2 regions of the Bradyrhizobium sp. HKCCYLRH2047 genome follow, and region 1 is predicted to be linked to the other one. Evidence: predicted binding sites of a transcription regulator. Region 1 holds the regulator's gene; the other holds the start of a gene.
The links. The regulator PhoB, encoded in region 1, activates phosphate uptake and scavenging genes when phosphate is short. The targets are predictions, from matches to a motif close to TGTCATNNANCTGTCAT.

Region 1 (7,279 bases):
CGACCGGTTCTCCCGCAAGCCGCGGCGCCTTGCACCAACTATAGGCGTCGGGCTTGTCGGCGTCGGGCTCGGTCCGGCTCTCGGCCGGATCGAGCGAGGTCGCACGCATCCAGGCGTGCGACACGTCCTCCGTGATCCGATTCGACGGCAGCGCTTCGGTCGTTCCATCGCGGGTGCGAAGCCCGGCGCGGAAGTGCGCACTGTCAGATTCGTGATAAGCGCCGAAACTCATCAGCAGGCCGGAGCCCGGGCCAAGATGCGCCAGATCGAGCGCGTCGGCGATGCGCAGGAAATGCGCGAAGTCGCCGGCGCGGCCCTCGCGCCAACGGTCGAGCTCGTCCGACGTCGACAAGGCGAGCACATTCTCCAGCCTGTCGGCAAACACGGCGCGTTCAAGAAAACCGCGAAACGACGCCGCGATCGCGTTGAGGCGCACGCGCTCGCCGAGCTCGATCGCGCGCGTGGTCCCGCCCGGCTGGAAGGCGAGACTGTGCGGCCATTTGCCGGCGATCAGGCCCATGATCTCGAGCAGCCGCGCGCGCGCCGGCAACGCTTCGCGAGCCGCGCTGCCCTTCGTCGCCGCGAAACGCTCGGCCGCAGCCGAATGCCAGGCGTGCGCGACGTAGGCGTCGCGGGCGAAGTCCGGCATGAAGAAGATGTAGAAATGCGTCAGATGGTCCGCCGCGTTCTCGGCCGCATGGGCGATGTTGGCCGCGAGGATGCCGTTTGGCGCTGCCGCAATGCCCATGGCCTGGCGCAACGCGGCGGCGGCGGCGATCGATTGCGACACCGAGCAGATGCCGCAGATTCGCGGTGCGATCACCAGCGCGTCCAGCGGCGGCCGCCCCTCCAGGATCTGCTCGAAGCCGCGATAGAGCGGCGCCGTCACTTCCGCCCTGGTGACGCGGCCGCTCTCGATATCGAGCCTGACCTCGAGGTCGCCTTCGACACGATTGAACGGCCCGACCGTGATCCGCGTCATGGACGGCGCTTGTCACTGGGCCGGCCAGGCGGCACCACGACATGATCCGCCGTCGCATTGACCCGCACGCGGCGCGGCGTGGCCGATTTCGACAGCGCGGCAAGCGCCACGAACCAGGCTTTCGGCATGTCGGTCGGAAGGCCTACGGGAATGCCCGCGAGCTTCGCCGTCTCCAGATAGTTCTGCGTGCTCTCGAAGCCCGGCGAGGTGCAGGCGATGCAGGCGTACCCGCCCTTGGTGCAGGAGCCGCCGCCATTCCAGGAGCGCTGATTGCAATCGCCGACCGCCTGCGTCGCGCGGCAACCGAGATGCTCCATCAGGCAGCCGCGCTCCGACATCGTCTCAGCGCTCGCCTTGAACTCGTAGAACTCATTGCGTGAGCAGCCGTGATGAGCCAAGTGATTGGCGATGAAGGTCGGACGTCCCACTGCGTCGAGGCCGTCTGCCGTCAGATCGCCCGAGGTGAGCGCCAGCAGGCTTTCCATCATCCAGCCCGGATGCGGCGCGCAGCCTGCGACGTTGATCACCGGCAGCCCGCGTTTCGAGCGGAATCCCGCGCCGAGCGCGCCGCCGATGTCACTGCCCTCGAACTGCAATCCGACCGCGTCGGTCGGGTTGATACCGGCAGCAGGAATGCCGCCATAGGCCGCGCAGCTGCCGACGGCGACGACGTAGTCGGCCAGCGGCGCCAGATCGAGCAGCCAGTGATAGATCGAGCGGTTGGTGCCGGCGAGCATGTTGAAGCGGCCGGTCTGACCAGGTCCGCGCGCCACCGAGCCTTCGAGCACCAGCAGATCGAGCCGCTCGCGACCGTCGCGGATCGCCTCCAGTAGCTCCACGACCTCGTCTCCGGTCTGCTCGCTGACGGAGGGATGCCAGATGAGGTCAATGCCGGACTGGCGCAGCTCATCGAACCAGCCGGACGCACCGCTTTCCAGGATCGACATCGTGCAGCCGCCGCAGCTCGCGCCCTGCAGCCACAGCATCCTGGTCATTTCGTCCGAGCCGGCCATCATTCGTACCCGCGCGCTCGATCCTATTTCGCCCTCGGGTTTAGCGCCCCGGCGCGAACGCTGGCAAGCTCCTCACCCGGCGCATCCTCGGAACCGCCCGGACGGCGGCCAAGCAGCATGGCACCCGCCCAGATCAGGCCGAACAGTCCGATGGCGACGATCCCGAGGTTGGCGAGATCATCGCCAAGCGCGGTGACGACCTCGGCCCATCCGCCGGTGAAGCCAAGCCGGGGCGTCAGCAGCGCGACCGCCTCGACGCCGCCGATCACCAGCGCGATCGCGACCGAGGCGCCGGTGATGACCAGATTGTAGCGCCGCTTGCGCGCGGGATCCGTGAGCGCCCAGCGATAGGCGCCGGCCATCAGCATGCTGTCGGCGGTGTCGACGGTGGCCATCGCCGCGGCGAACAGCGCCGGGAATACGAGCACATGCGCCAGGCTCGCCCCGCGCGCCGCCTCGGTCGCCGACAGGCTGAGCAGCCCGATTTCGCTGGCGGTGTCGAAGCCGAGGCCGAACAGGAAGCCGAGCGGGTACATGTGCCAGGCGCGGGACACGACGCGGAGCACCGGCCGCAGCAGACGAATGAGCAGGCCCCGCCCGGCGCTACCGGCGGCATCCATGTCGGAATGGGGGTGGGATGGGCGGCGCCAGAGGTTCACGAACAGCACCAGATTCGCGAAGGCGATCAGCAGCAGGAAGCCTGCGGAGACCGAGGTGCCGATGGTGCCGCCGATCGCACGGATGGCGCTGTCCTCACTCAACAGATCTGCGCCGGCCACCAGGCTCACCACGATGGTGGCGATGACGACGACGCTGGAATGGCCGAGCGCAAAATAGAGGCCGGCGGCGCGCGGGGCGCGACCGTCCTGCACGAGCTTCCGCACCACATTGTCGATCGCCGCGATGTGGTCCGCATCGACGGCATGGCGCAGTCCGAGCAACCAGGCCAGCATCGCGGTGCCGACGATGGCGGGCCGGTCGGCGTAGAGCGCGAATGCCCAGGCCCAGGCCACCGCATTGGCCGCGACCAGCCCAGCGACGAGCGCAACGGTCCTGCCGGGCTGCGACCGCCACCACAGCAGCCGCGGGGCACGAGGATGATCAATTGGAACAATCGTCATACTCGAACTATAGCAAGAGCCAGGCCAGTTCGGTAAAGCCCCGCTGCAGGCGAAAGCTACAGGAAAAAATCGGCTGCACTTGCCGGATCGCCCGCTCGCTTGGCAACCCGCTATCCAGTCGCGCACAGATCGTGACCAGCGGCGGGACCTCTCTCGTCCCCTCCCCCTCACCGCGCCGAGGCACTCTGCGCCGCAATCTCGCGCCGCACGACGGCCTCGAACTGGCTTGCGGGCGCGGCGAACATCAGCCGGGTCTCCTCGTGGAACGCCGAGAAGATGCCGACAACGGTCGGCTGCCCGCCGACCTCGGCCAGGATCGGCGAGCCCGAATAGCCGAAATTGGCGAGGCAATGCACCGTCAGCAGCCGGGCATCGCTGGTCATGCCGGCGCTGCAATTGCGCTGGCCGGTCGGCGAATAGCGGCGCTCCTGGCCGTAGCCGATCTCGGAGATGGTTCCGGCTGATGTCGCAGCCTGCAGTTCCTCGCGCGTCAGCGCCTTGACCGCGACCGGCTTCGACGGCAGCGCATCCTTCAGCACGATCAGCGCCCAATCGGCGGGCGAGCGGTCGAGCGACCATCTGTCGTGCCGGGTCGGGACGAAGTCCGGCGCCACGATCAGCTTGTCGGCGACCGACGATGCCGCCGGCGTGCCCCTGTTCATGCCGGCCAGGAAGCGGACATTGCCGGGGCTGACCTGCGCGACGCCGTTGAACACGCAATGCGCGGCGGTGAGCACGACGCGCGGCGCGACCAGAGTGCCGGTGCACCAGCCGCCGGTCGAGTATTGCGCGACGGTGACGACGCCGATCGACGACGCCGGCCACGAGGTGGGATCGACGACCTCGCCGATGTGGCGGTCGAGCCCGAGCAGTTGCTCCGGACGCGGAGCGGCGACGCCCGCCTCCGCCGATTCCGGCTTCGGCCGCCAGGCCGCAATGGCGCTCTGGGCCTGGACGCGCTGCGGCTCGGTCAGCTTGACCCTCTGCACGTCGCGGCCGGCCGATCGCACGCCGCTGCGACCCGCCATCACCAGCCAGGCGTAGCCCTGCACGACGTCCTGCTTCACGCCGCGACCGTCGAGCAGCATCAGGCCCAGCATGTATTGCGACTGGGCGAAGCCCTGCGCTGCCGCGCGGCTGAACCAGCGGCCGGCTTCGCCATAATTGCTCGCGACACCTTCGCCGTTGACATAGGCGATGCCGAGATAATGCTGGGCGACGGCGAGGCCCTGATCGGCGGCCTTGCGATACCACGCCAGCGCCTCGGCGGGGTTGCGCGGTTGGCCCCAGCCGAAGGCCTCCATGAAGCCGACGTCGAACTGCGCCCGCGCATCGCCCTTGGCGGCCAGCGGCAGCAGGCGGCGCATCGCCGCGGCGTGCTGTCCGTTTCCCGCCGCGGCGACCGCGTCTTCGAGCTCGGCGGCCGCGGCGCCCGCCGCGCTGCCGAGCAGCACGGCTAGAGATATGATGATGATCTTGATCAAGGGCGTCCGCTGGGACCGAAACATCGTGACGGGCCACGAAGCAGACACGATCAAGACGGCGGCGGCGTGGCCGAAAGCGGACCGCGATCTCCTCAATCGGGCCCCCTCGCGCCTCACACCTGCTTCATCCTCACGCCCGATCGCCCCTTACACCTGCTCGCTCTTGGCGAAGCGATCATCGAGCGCATAGCCGGCGCCGCGCACGGTGCGGATCGGGTCCTGCTCGCGGCCCGGATTGAGCAGCTTGCGCAGGCGGCCGATATGGACGTCGACCGTGCGCTCGTCGATATAGATGTCGCGGCCCCAGACGCTGTCGAGCAGCTGCTCACGGCTGAACACGCGGCCGGGATGCTCCAGGAAAAACTCGAGCAGGCGGTATTCGGTCGGGCCGAGATCGATCGGCCGTCCCGAGCGCGCCACGCGGCGCTTCTCGCGGTCGAGCTCGATGTCGCCATAGGACAGCACGGTCGCCAGCCGCTCCGGGCTCGCCCGCCGCAGCAGGCCCTTCACGCGCGCCAGCAGCTCCGGCACCGAGAACGGCTTGACGATGTAGTCGTCGGCGCCGGTCGCGAGGCCGCGCACGCGCTCGCTCTCCTCGCCGCGCGCGGTGAGCATGATGATCGGCAATTGCCGGGTCTCGGACCGCGCCCGCAGGCGGCGGCACAGCTCGATGCCGGACAGGCCCGGCAGCATCCAGTCGAGCACGACGAGATCGGGAACGCGCTCCTTCAGCCGTGTGTCGGCCTCGTCTCCGCGCGCCACCGTCTCGACCTCGTAGCCTTCGGCCTCGAGGTTGTAGCGCAGGAGCGTCGTCAGCGCCTCCTCGTCCTCCACCACCAGAATTCGGGCGCCCATGTCAGAACCGTCTCTCTCAGTTGCCGGGGATCGTCGATGCGAAGCTCGTCATGTCGCCCTTCGGGCGCTTGTCCATGATCTGCTGGCCTTCGATCATATAGAAGACGGTCTCCGCGATGTTGGTCGCGTGATCGCCGATGCGCTCGATGTTCTTGGCGCAGAACATCAGATGGATGCAGAACGAGATGTTGCGCGGATCCTCCATCATGTAGGTCAGGAGTTCGCGGAACAGCGAGGTGCAGATGGCGTCGACCTCCTCGTCGCCCTTCCACACCGTCATCGCCGCCGGCAAATCGTGCGCGGCATAGGCGTCCAGCACCGTCTTGACCTGCGACTGCACCAGGTCGGTCATGTGCTCGAGCCCGCGGATCAGCTTGAGCGGATGGAAGTCGCTCTCCAGCGCCGCGACGCGCTTGCCGATGTTCTTGGCGAGATCGCCGATGCGCTCCAGATCGGTGGCGACCCGCATCGCACCGACGATCTCGCGCAGGTCGACCGCCATCGGCTGTCGCCGGGCGATGGTAAGAACGGCGCGCTCCTCGATGATGCGCTGCAGCTTGTCGACCTCGGCGTCGGTGGCGACCACCTTCTGGCCGAGTGCGATGTCGCGCCGCACCAGCGCATCGACGGAATCGACGATCAGACGCTCGGCGAGGCCGCCCATTTCCGACACCAGCCGGGTGAGATCCTGCAGATCGCTGTCGAACGCCTTGGCGGTATGTTCACTGGCCATGATGATCTCCTGAAGTCAATGTCGTCGGCGTCAGCCGAACCGGCCGGTGATGTAATCCTGGGTCCGCCGATCGCTCGGCGAGGTGAAGATCTTGCTGGTGTCGTCGAACTCGATCAGCTCGCCGAGATACATGAAGGCGGTCTTGTCGGAGACGCGCGCCGCCTGCTGCATGTTATGCGTCACGATGGCGATCGTATAGTTTTCGGCGAGCTCCTGGATCAGCTCCTCGACCTTGGCGGTCGAGATCGGATCGAGCGCCGAGCACGGCTCGTCGAACAGGATCACCTCCGGCCGGACCGCCACGGTGCGCGCAATGCACAGCCGCTGCTGCTGGCCGCCTGACAGCGACAGGCCCGAAGCGTTGAGCTTGTCCTTGACCTCGTTCCACAACGCGCCGCCGCGCAGTGCCTTCTCGACCCGGTCGTCCATCTCCGACTTGGAGATCTTCTCATACAGCCGGATGCCGAAGGCGATGTTCTCGTAGATCGTCATCGGGAACGGCGTCGGCTTCTGGAACACCATGCCGACACGGGCACGCAGCAGGTTGAGGTCGAGCTTGGGATCGAGGATGTTGGTGTTGTCCAGCATGAGCTGGCCAACGGCGCGCTGGCCCGGGTAGAGATCGTACATCCGGTTGAAGATGCGCAGCAGGGTCGACTTGCCGCAGCCGGACGGGCCGATGAACGCGGTGACGCGGTTGGTCCCCAGCGACAGGTTGATGTTCTTCAGCGCGTGGTGATCGCCGTAATAGAAGTTCAGGTTGCGCGCGGTCACCTTGGCGGGGGCTTCCGGCAAAACCTTGCCGTTCAGCGCGGCGGGATTGGGCTGGCTGACGGATACGGACAGGTCGGTCATTTTGCGTTCCTCTCGGCGCCGAGAATGCGTGCACTGACATTCAGGGCGAGCACGGCCAGAGTGATCAGAAGGGCTCCGCTCCAGGCCAGCTGCTTCCAATAGGCATAGGGGCTCTGGACGAAGTTGTTGATGGTGACGGGCAGGTTGGCCATCGTCTTGGAGAGGCTGAGGCTCCAGAACTGGTTCGACAGCGCAGTGAACAGCAAGGGCGCGGTCTCGCCGGCGACGCGGGCGGT
Region 2 (7,279 bases), on a different contig from region 1:
CGACCGAGATGCGGGTCGACGGCTTCCGCTTCGATCTCGCCACCATCCTGGCGCGCGAGCCCTACGGCTTCGACGAAGGCGGCAGCTTCCTCGACGCCTGCCGGCAGGATCCGGTGCTGTCCAGCGTCAAGCTGATCGCCGAGCCCTGGGACATCGGTCCGGGCGGCTATCAGGTCGGCCAGTTTCCGCCGGGCTGGGCGGAGTGGAACGACAAGTTCCGCGACACCGCGCGCGCGTTCTGGAAGGGCGACGGCGGCACGCTGGCCGATTTCGCCAAGCGCATCTCGGGCTCGGGCGATCTGTTCAACAAGCGCGGCCGAAGGCCCTGGGCGAGCGTGAACTTCATCACCGCCCATGACGGCTTCAATCTCAACGACCTCGTCTCCTACAACGAGAAGCACAACGAGGCGAATGGCGAGGACAATCGCGACGGCCACAGCAACAATCACTCGTGGAATTGCGGCGTCGAGGGGCCGACCGACGACCCCGAGATCACCGCGTTGCGCGAGCGGCAGAAGCGCAATCTGCTCGCCACGATGCTGCTGTCGCACGGCACGCCGATGCTGCTGGCGGGCGACGAGTTCGGCCATACCCAGAACGGCAGCAACAATGCCTATGCGCAGGACAACGAGACCACCTGGCTCGACTGGATGGGCATCACGCCGCAGGGCAGGGCGCTGCGCGAGTTCACGCGCAAGCTGATCGCGATGCGCAAGGCCTTCCCGATCCTCTATCGCAGCCGCTTCCTGGTCGGCTCGCACAATGAGGAGCTCGACGTCAAGGATGTGACGTGGCTCGATCCGTCCGGCGAGGAGATGACGACCGAGCAGTGGACCGATGATCACGCGCGCTGTTTCGGCATGCTGCTCGACGGCCGCGCCCAGGAGACCGGCGTCAAGCGGCGCGGATCGGACGCGACGCTCTTGCTGGTCTACAACGCGCATTACGACGTCGTGAACTTCACGCTGCCGTCCGTGCCCGAGGGCCACAACTGGCTGGCGCTGATCGATACCAACCAGCCGGATGCACAGCCGCAGTCGTTTCCGTTTGGCCACGTCTACGCGGTGACCGGGCGATCGCTGCTGGCCCTCGGCCTGTCCTCGGAGCAGCAGCCGATGCGCAGCCTGCGCCACGGCCTCGGCGCCCTGCTGGACATCGCGGAGGCGCCGCTGGGGTAGGGCGGCGACACAGCCCGGCGCCGGCTTGTCGTTCGCGGGATGTCGTGCAAAAGCTGTCCGGGTGAAACGCCCGGACAGAGGTCAAGAAAAGCTCAAATGCGCACCCATTCCATCGCCGCCATTCCCGCCGACGGCATCGGCCCCGAGGTCATCTCCGAAGGTGTCCGCGTTCTCGAGGCACTCGCCAAGCGCGCGGGCGACATCAGCTTCAACGTCAAGACCTTCGACTGGGGCTCGGACTACTACAAGAAGCACGGCGTGATGATGCCGGCCGACGGCCTTACCGAACTCAAGAAATTCGATGCGATCTATTTCGGCGCGGTCGGCGCGCCCGACGTGCCCGATCACATCACGCTGTGGGGCCTGCGGCTGCCGATCTGCCAGGGCTTCGATCAGTACGCCAATGTGCGCCCGACCAAGATCCTGCCCGGCGTGGCCTCGCCGTTGCGCAATGTCGGCGTCGGCGATCTCGACTGGGTGATCGTGCGCGAGAATTCCGAAGGCGAATATGCCGGCATGGGCGGCCGGGCGCATCGCGGCCTGCCGGAGGAGGTCGGCACCGAGGTCGCGGTCTTCACCCGCGTCGGCGTCGTCAGAATCATGCGCTACGCGTTCAAGCTCGCGCAGTCGCGGCCGCGCAAGTTCCTCACCGTCGTCACCAAGTCGAACGCGCAGCGCCATGGCATGGTGATGTGGGACGAGATCGCGACCGAGGTGGCGCGCGAATTCCCCGACGTGACCTGGGACAAGATGCTGGTCGATGCGATGACCGTGCGCATGACCCTGCAGCCGAAGAGTCTCGACACCATCGTCGCGACCAACCTTCACGCCGACATCCTGTCCGATCTCGCCGGCGCGCTCGCCGGCAGCCTCGGCGTCGCGCCGACCGGCAACATCGATCCGGAGCGGCGCTTCCCGTCGATGTTCGAGCCGATCCACGGCTCGGCGTTCGACATCACCGGCAAGGGCATCGCCAATCCGGTGGCGACGTTCTGGACCGGCGCGCAGATGCTCGAGCATCTCGGCGAGAGGGACGCGGCCGTGCGATTGATGGCGGCCGTGGAAAAGGTGTGTGCAGCCGGCATCCTGACGCCCGACGTGGGCGGCAAGGCGACGACCAAGGAGGTGACCGACGCCGTCATCGACGCGATCCACGGCTCCAACGTCTGAGGCGTGCCACTCTCTTGCACAATTTCGGCGTGTTCCGCGTCGCGCTTGCAATGGACGCTGCGGGGCGTATATCAGCGCTTCCGCTGCGTCCGCGCATGCTAATCACATGCATGTCATAGTGACGCGAGACACGGACTTAAGTGGCCTGGGCTTCAGGAGAAAGGACACATCATGCGTCGTCACCGTCGAGCCAAGATCGTCGCGACTGTCGGTCCCGCGAGCAATTCTCCGGAGATGCTGAAAGCGCTGTTCCTCGCCGGTGTAGACACATTTCGTCTCAATTTCAGTCACGGCACGCAGGCCGATCACGCCAGGGTCCATGCCGCGGTCCGCGCCCTCGAGAAGGAGGTGCAGCGGCCAATCGGCATCTTGATGGATCTGCAGGGTCCGAAGATTCGTGTCGGCACCTTGCGCGACAAGAAGATCCAGGTCGAAGCCGGCGAGACGATTCGGTTTGTCCTCAACGGCACCGAGGGCGACAAGACGTCGATTCCGTTGCCACATCCGGAGATCTTTGCGGCGGTCGCACCCGGTCACGATCTTCTGATCGATGACGGCCGCGTGCGGGTGCGCGTCATGGGCCTCGGCGACGACTGGATCGAAGCCAAGGTGATCGTCGGCGGCGCGATCTCCAATCACAAGGGCGTCAATCTGCCGGGCACGATTCTGGAGCTGTCGCCGCTGACGGCCAAGGACCGCTCCGATCTTGCCTTTGGGCTCGACCTCGGCGTCGACTGGGTGGCGCTGTCGTTCGTGCAGAAGCCGTCCGACGTGCTGGAGGCGAGGGGCCTGATCAATGGCCGCGCCGGCATCATGTCCAAGATCGAGAAGCCGGCGGCGCTGGAGCGCATCGACGACATCATCCAGCTGTCGGACGCGATCATGGTCGCGCGCGGCGATCTCGGCGTCGAGATTCCCAACGAGGACGTGCCGGGCAAGCAGAAGGAGCTGGTGCGCGCCTGCCGGCTCGCGGTGAAGCCGGTGATCGTCGCGACGCAGATGCTGGATTCGATGGTCGCGACGCCGACGCCGACCCGCGCAGAGGTCTCCGACGTCGCGACCGCGATCTATGACGGCGCCGACGCGGTGATGCTGTCGGCGGAATCGGCCAGCGGGCAATACCCGCGCGAGGCGGTCGCGATGATGGACAGCATCATCAAGGCAACCGAGGGCCACAAGATGTACCGCTCCATCGTCGAGGCGACGCAGCCGGGCGAGGAGCAGACCGCACCGCATGCGGTGGCGACCGCCGCGGCCGACCTGGCGTCGGCGATCCACGCCAGGGCGATCGTGGCCTATACGTCGAGCGGAACTTCGGCCTCCCGCGTTGCGCGCAAGCGGCCGAGCCTGCCGATTCTGGCGATCACGCCGAACGAGGACACCTCGCGGCGCATGTGCCTGTTGTGGGGCGCGCACAGCGTGCTGTCGCAGGACGTGCAGAACTACGAGGAAATGGTCGAGCGCGCGACCTTCTTTGCCGTGCAGGAGGAGTTCGCGGAAGCCGGCGACCTGCTCGTCGTCGTCGCCGGCATCCCGTTCGCGCAGGCCGGCACCACCAACAATCTGCGTGTCGTCACCATGCCGAGATAGGAGGCCGATTTTCCCTGTTCGCGCCGCCCGCCTGTCGCCTGATTGTCGCACCGCGCTGGTATCGCGGGGCAGTGACGAAGGACGTCGCGAGTCGTCGAACGAGCGGTGTCCGGTCGCGGTCCGGCAGGACGGGTTCTGCCAGTGAGGCCGTTCGTCATCGCGGTGTCATCAGGGGCTGTTAGGTGGGCGCGCATGGGACTTGAGACTGCTGGTGAAGAAAGCCCGGCTCGGCGCTTTCGGACGTTGTTCATCTCGGACGTTCATCTCGGAGCCCGCGGCTCGCAGGCCAATCTCCTGGTCGATTTCCTGCGCCACCATGATGCCGATACGATCTATCTGGTCGGCGACATCATCGATGGCTGGGCGCTCAAATCGAGCTGGCATTGGCCGCAGTCGCATAACGACCTGGTGCAGAAGATGCTGCGCAAGGCGCGCAAGGGCGCCAAGGTCGTTTACGTCCCCGGCAATCACGACGAGTTCCTGCGCGGCTACTACGGCACGCATTTCGGCGGCATCGACGTCGTCGAGAACATCGTGCACACCGGCACCGACGGCAAACGCTATCTCGTCATTCACGGCGACATCTTCGATCTGGTCGTGCAGAACGCGCGCTGGCTCGCCCATCTCGGCGACAAGGCCTACGATTTTGCGATCCAGATGAACCGGCTGGTCAACTTCTTCCGCCGCATGTTCGGCGTGCCCTATTGGTCGCTGTCGCAATGGGCCAAGCAGAAGGTCAAGAACGCGGTGAACTATATCGGCGCGTTCGAGACGGCACTGGCCTCCGAGGCGCGCCGGCATGGCGCTGACGGCGTGATCTGCGGCCACATCCATTGCGCCGTCATCCGCGACCAGGACGGCATCCGCTACATGAATTGCGGCGACTGGGTCGAAAGCTGCACGGCGCTGGTCGAGCACGAGGACGGCCGCTTCGAGATCCTCACCTGGACCGATCCGCAGCGGCAGCCGGCGCCGGTTCCGCAGCTGGCCGCCCGCGCCGCCTGACACCGGCTCCCTTGCCTCTCGGCAATCGGGCGCGGTAAAATCGGGGTATGACAGCTCATTCCCCGATCCTGCCCGTGACCGCCGCCGACATCGATGCGGCGGCACGCGTCCTCGCGCCCGTGGCCGTGCGGACCCTGCTGCTGCCGGCTCCCGTGCTCAACGAGCGGTTCAAAGCGAACGTGTTCGTGAAGCCGGAGGTGCTGCAGCGGACCGGCTCGTTCAAGTTCCGCGGCGCCTACAACAAGCTGGCGTCGATCCCGCAAGCAGCGCGCGGCAACGGCGTCGTCGCATTCTCCTCCGGCAATCATGCGCAGGGCGTCGCCCATGCCGCCACATTGCTGGGCATGGACGCCACGATCGTGATGCCCTCGGATGCGCCGGCGGCCAAGCGCGAGCGCACCAAGGCGTTCGGTGCCGACGTCGTGCTCTATGATCGCGACCGCGAGGACCGCGAAGCGATCGCGCGCGACATCGCTGCAAAGCGCGGCTCGACGGTGGTGCCGCCCTATGACGATCCCTTTGTCATCGCAGGGCAGGGCACCGTCGGCCGCGAGATCGCCGACGACCTTGCTGCGCTCGGCCTGTCGCCGGATCTGGTGATTGTGCCTGCTTCCGGCGGCGGGCTGCTTGCCGGCGTCTCGACCGCGGTGAAGGCGCGATATCCGCAGACGCAGATGATTGTTGCCGAGCCAAAGGGCTTCGACGACCATGCGCGCTCGCTGCGGGCCGGTCACCGCGAGGCCCACGATGCAAAGGGCCGAACCATCTGCGACGCGCTGATGGCGGCGATTCCCGGCGAGATCACCTTCGCGATCAACAGCCAACTTCTGTCGGCTGCGGTCGAGGCCTCGGATGAGGAGGTGGGGCGGGCGGTCGGCTTTGCCTTCCGGGAGCTGAAGCTCGTGGTCGAGCCCGGCGGGTCGGTCGGGCTCGCGGCATTGCTGGCCGGCCGGCTGGACGCGGCGGGCAAGACGGTGGTGATCGTGCTCTCCGGCGGCAATGTCGACGCTGAGCTCTACGCCCGGCTGATTGCCTGACGATCAAGCCTCAGCGAAAGCCGAGGCCGCCTCTTGCCGATCCTCCACCACCCATGCGCAGTCCGGACTGCGCGACGTGCGGCGCGCCCCGCGTCAGGCCGCCCTGCATCCCGCCTTGACCCCGCGCCATCGACGGATGCGACGCGTTGATGTTCGGCTTGAACGGTCCGGAATTGCCGGGGAAGGGACGCCGGACCTCGCGGGTGTCGAATGGCCGACCAGGACTGCGCTTCAGTGGGTCGCGCTGGATTTTCGTAGTCACGGGCGGATTTGCCGGCGGCATGATCCTGTCGCGCAATTTCGTCTGAGAGATCGGCCCGGGATCGACGACCTTGTTGGGAATCGCGTTGTTGACGGCATCGCCTTTCGTGACGACCGTGGGCGGCAGCGGCCCGCGCGGCGGCATGGTGGTGGTCGGCAGCTTCGGCTGCGGGATCTGGGCGCCCGGATTGAACGGTCGCGCGATCGGCGCCAGTTGCGGCGGCATCATGAGGCGGCTCGGTTGCAGCACGGGGATGGGCCGAGGCTGTCCCTGCAGCCGCAGCGCGACCGGCGCATATGGACTGTCGGCATAGGATTCACGGAAGCTCCGATAGGCGGCCGGCGAATTCGCCAGTACGGCCTCGTGCCACGCCGCGGCCTGCACGAGGCCGGCGAGCAGGGCGCGGATGCGGTCGGCGAGCGGATCGCGCGGATACATCGCGATGAACTCGCGATAATATTGCGGACGGTTCTCCGACAGCACGTAGTCATAGGCCTGCCGCACGGACCGGCTGGGCAGGTCGGCCGCCATCTGGATCACCGGCGCATTCTCGGCAGGGCGCGCGGCCGCGACCAGCGTATCCCCGAAGAAGGTGAAATCGCCGGTGAGCGAAGAGCTTTCCCACGGCGTCTGCCGGCCGTCGGTGGTCTGGTTGACCTGCAGACGGATGCGCTTGAACAATTGCTCGATCGGCAGGTTCGGCTGTCGCGCGAGGTTGAGGAAGGCCTGCGCATAAGGGCTGTGCTCGCCGCGGCCGTCGAGCGCCTCCGCGCCGGGCGAGGTCGAATATCCGAGGATGGAGCCGTTCGGCGCGTCGACGATGGCAAGTCCGCGTCCGGCATCGTTGATGGCAGGGAATGGATTGTTGCGGCAGGCGTCCAGCACGACGATCCGCATGCGGCTCGGGATGGCGTCGAGCGTTGCCATCAGATCCACCAGCCGGATGGTCCCCGTCGTCAGGTCGGAGGGCGCTGAGATACGGGCATCGATCGGGATCAGATAGTTCTCCCCCGCGAGCTGAACCCCATGGCCGGCGT

Region 2: the regulator PhoB is predicted to act here: its motif matches at 4,091-4,107, upstream of ACQR1D_RS09305 (UDP-2,3-diacylglucosamine diphosphatase).

The regions. Positions count from the first base shown of each region.
Region 1 is NZ_JBNPUM010000008.1:217,063-224,341, reverse strand. It holds gene ACQR1D_RS20435 (nickel-dependent hydrogenase large subunit) at 1-982, opposite strand, end outside; gene ACQR1D_RS20430 (HupU protein) at 979-1,995, opposite strand; gene ACQR1D_RS20425 (HoxN/HupN/NixA family nickel/cobalt transporter) at 2,019-3,116, opposite strand; gene ACQR1D_RS20420 (trypsin-like serine protease) at 3,284-4,600, opposite strand; gene phoB (phosphate regulon transcriptional regulator PhoB) at 4,748-5,455, opposite strand; gene phoU (phosphate signaling complex protein PhoU) at 5,472-6,188, opposite strand; gene pstB (phosphate ABC transporter ATP-binding protein PstB) at 6,219-7,043, opposite strand; gene pstA (phosphate ABC transporter permease PstA) at 7,040-7,279, opposite strand, start outside.
Region 2 is NZ_JBNPUM010000003.1:437,255-444,533, forward strand. It holds gene glgX (glycogen debranching protein GlgX) at 1-1,178, shown strand, start outside; gene ACQR1D_RS09295 (tartrate dehydrogenase) at 1,275-2,348, shown strand; gene pyk (pyruvate kinase) at 2,520-3,938, shown strand; gene ACQR1D_RS09305 (UDP-2,3-diacylglucosamine diphosphatase) at 4,131-4,943, shown strand; gene ACQR1D_RS09310 (threonine ammonia-lyase) at 4,991-5,980, shown strand; gene ACQR1D_RS09315 (caspase family protein) at 5,991-7,279, opposite strand, start outside.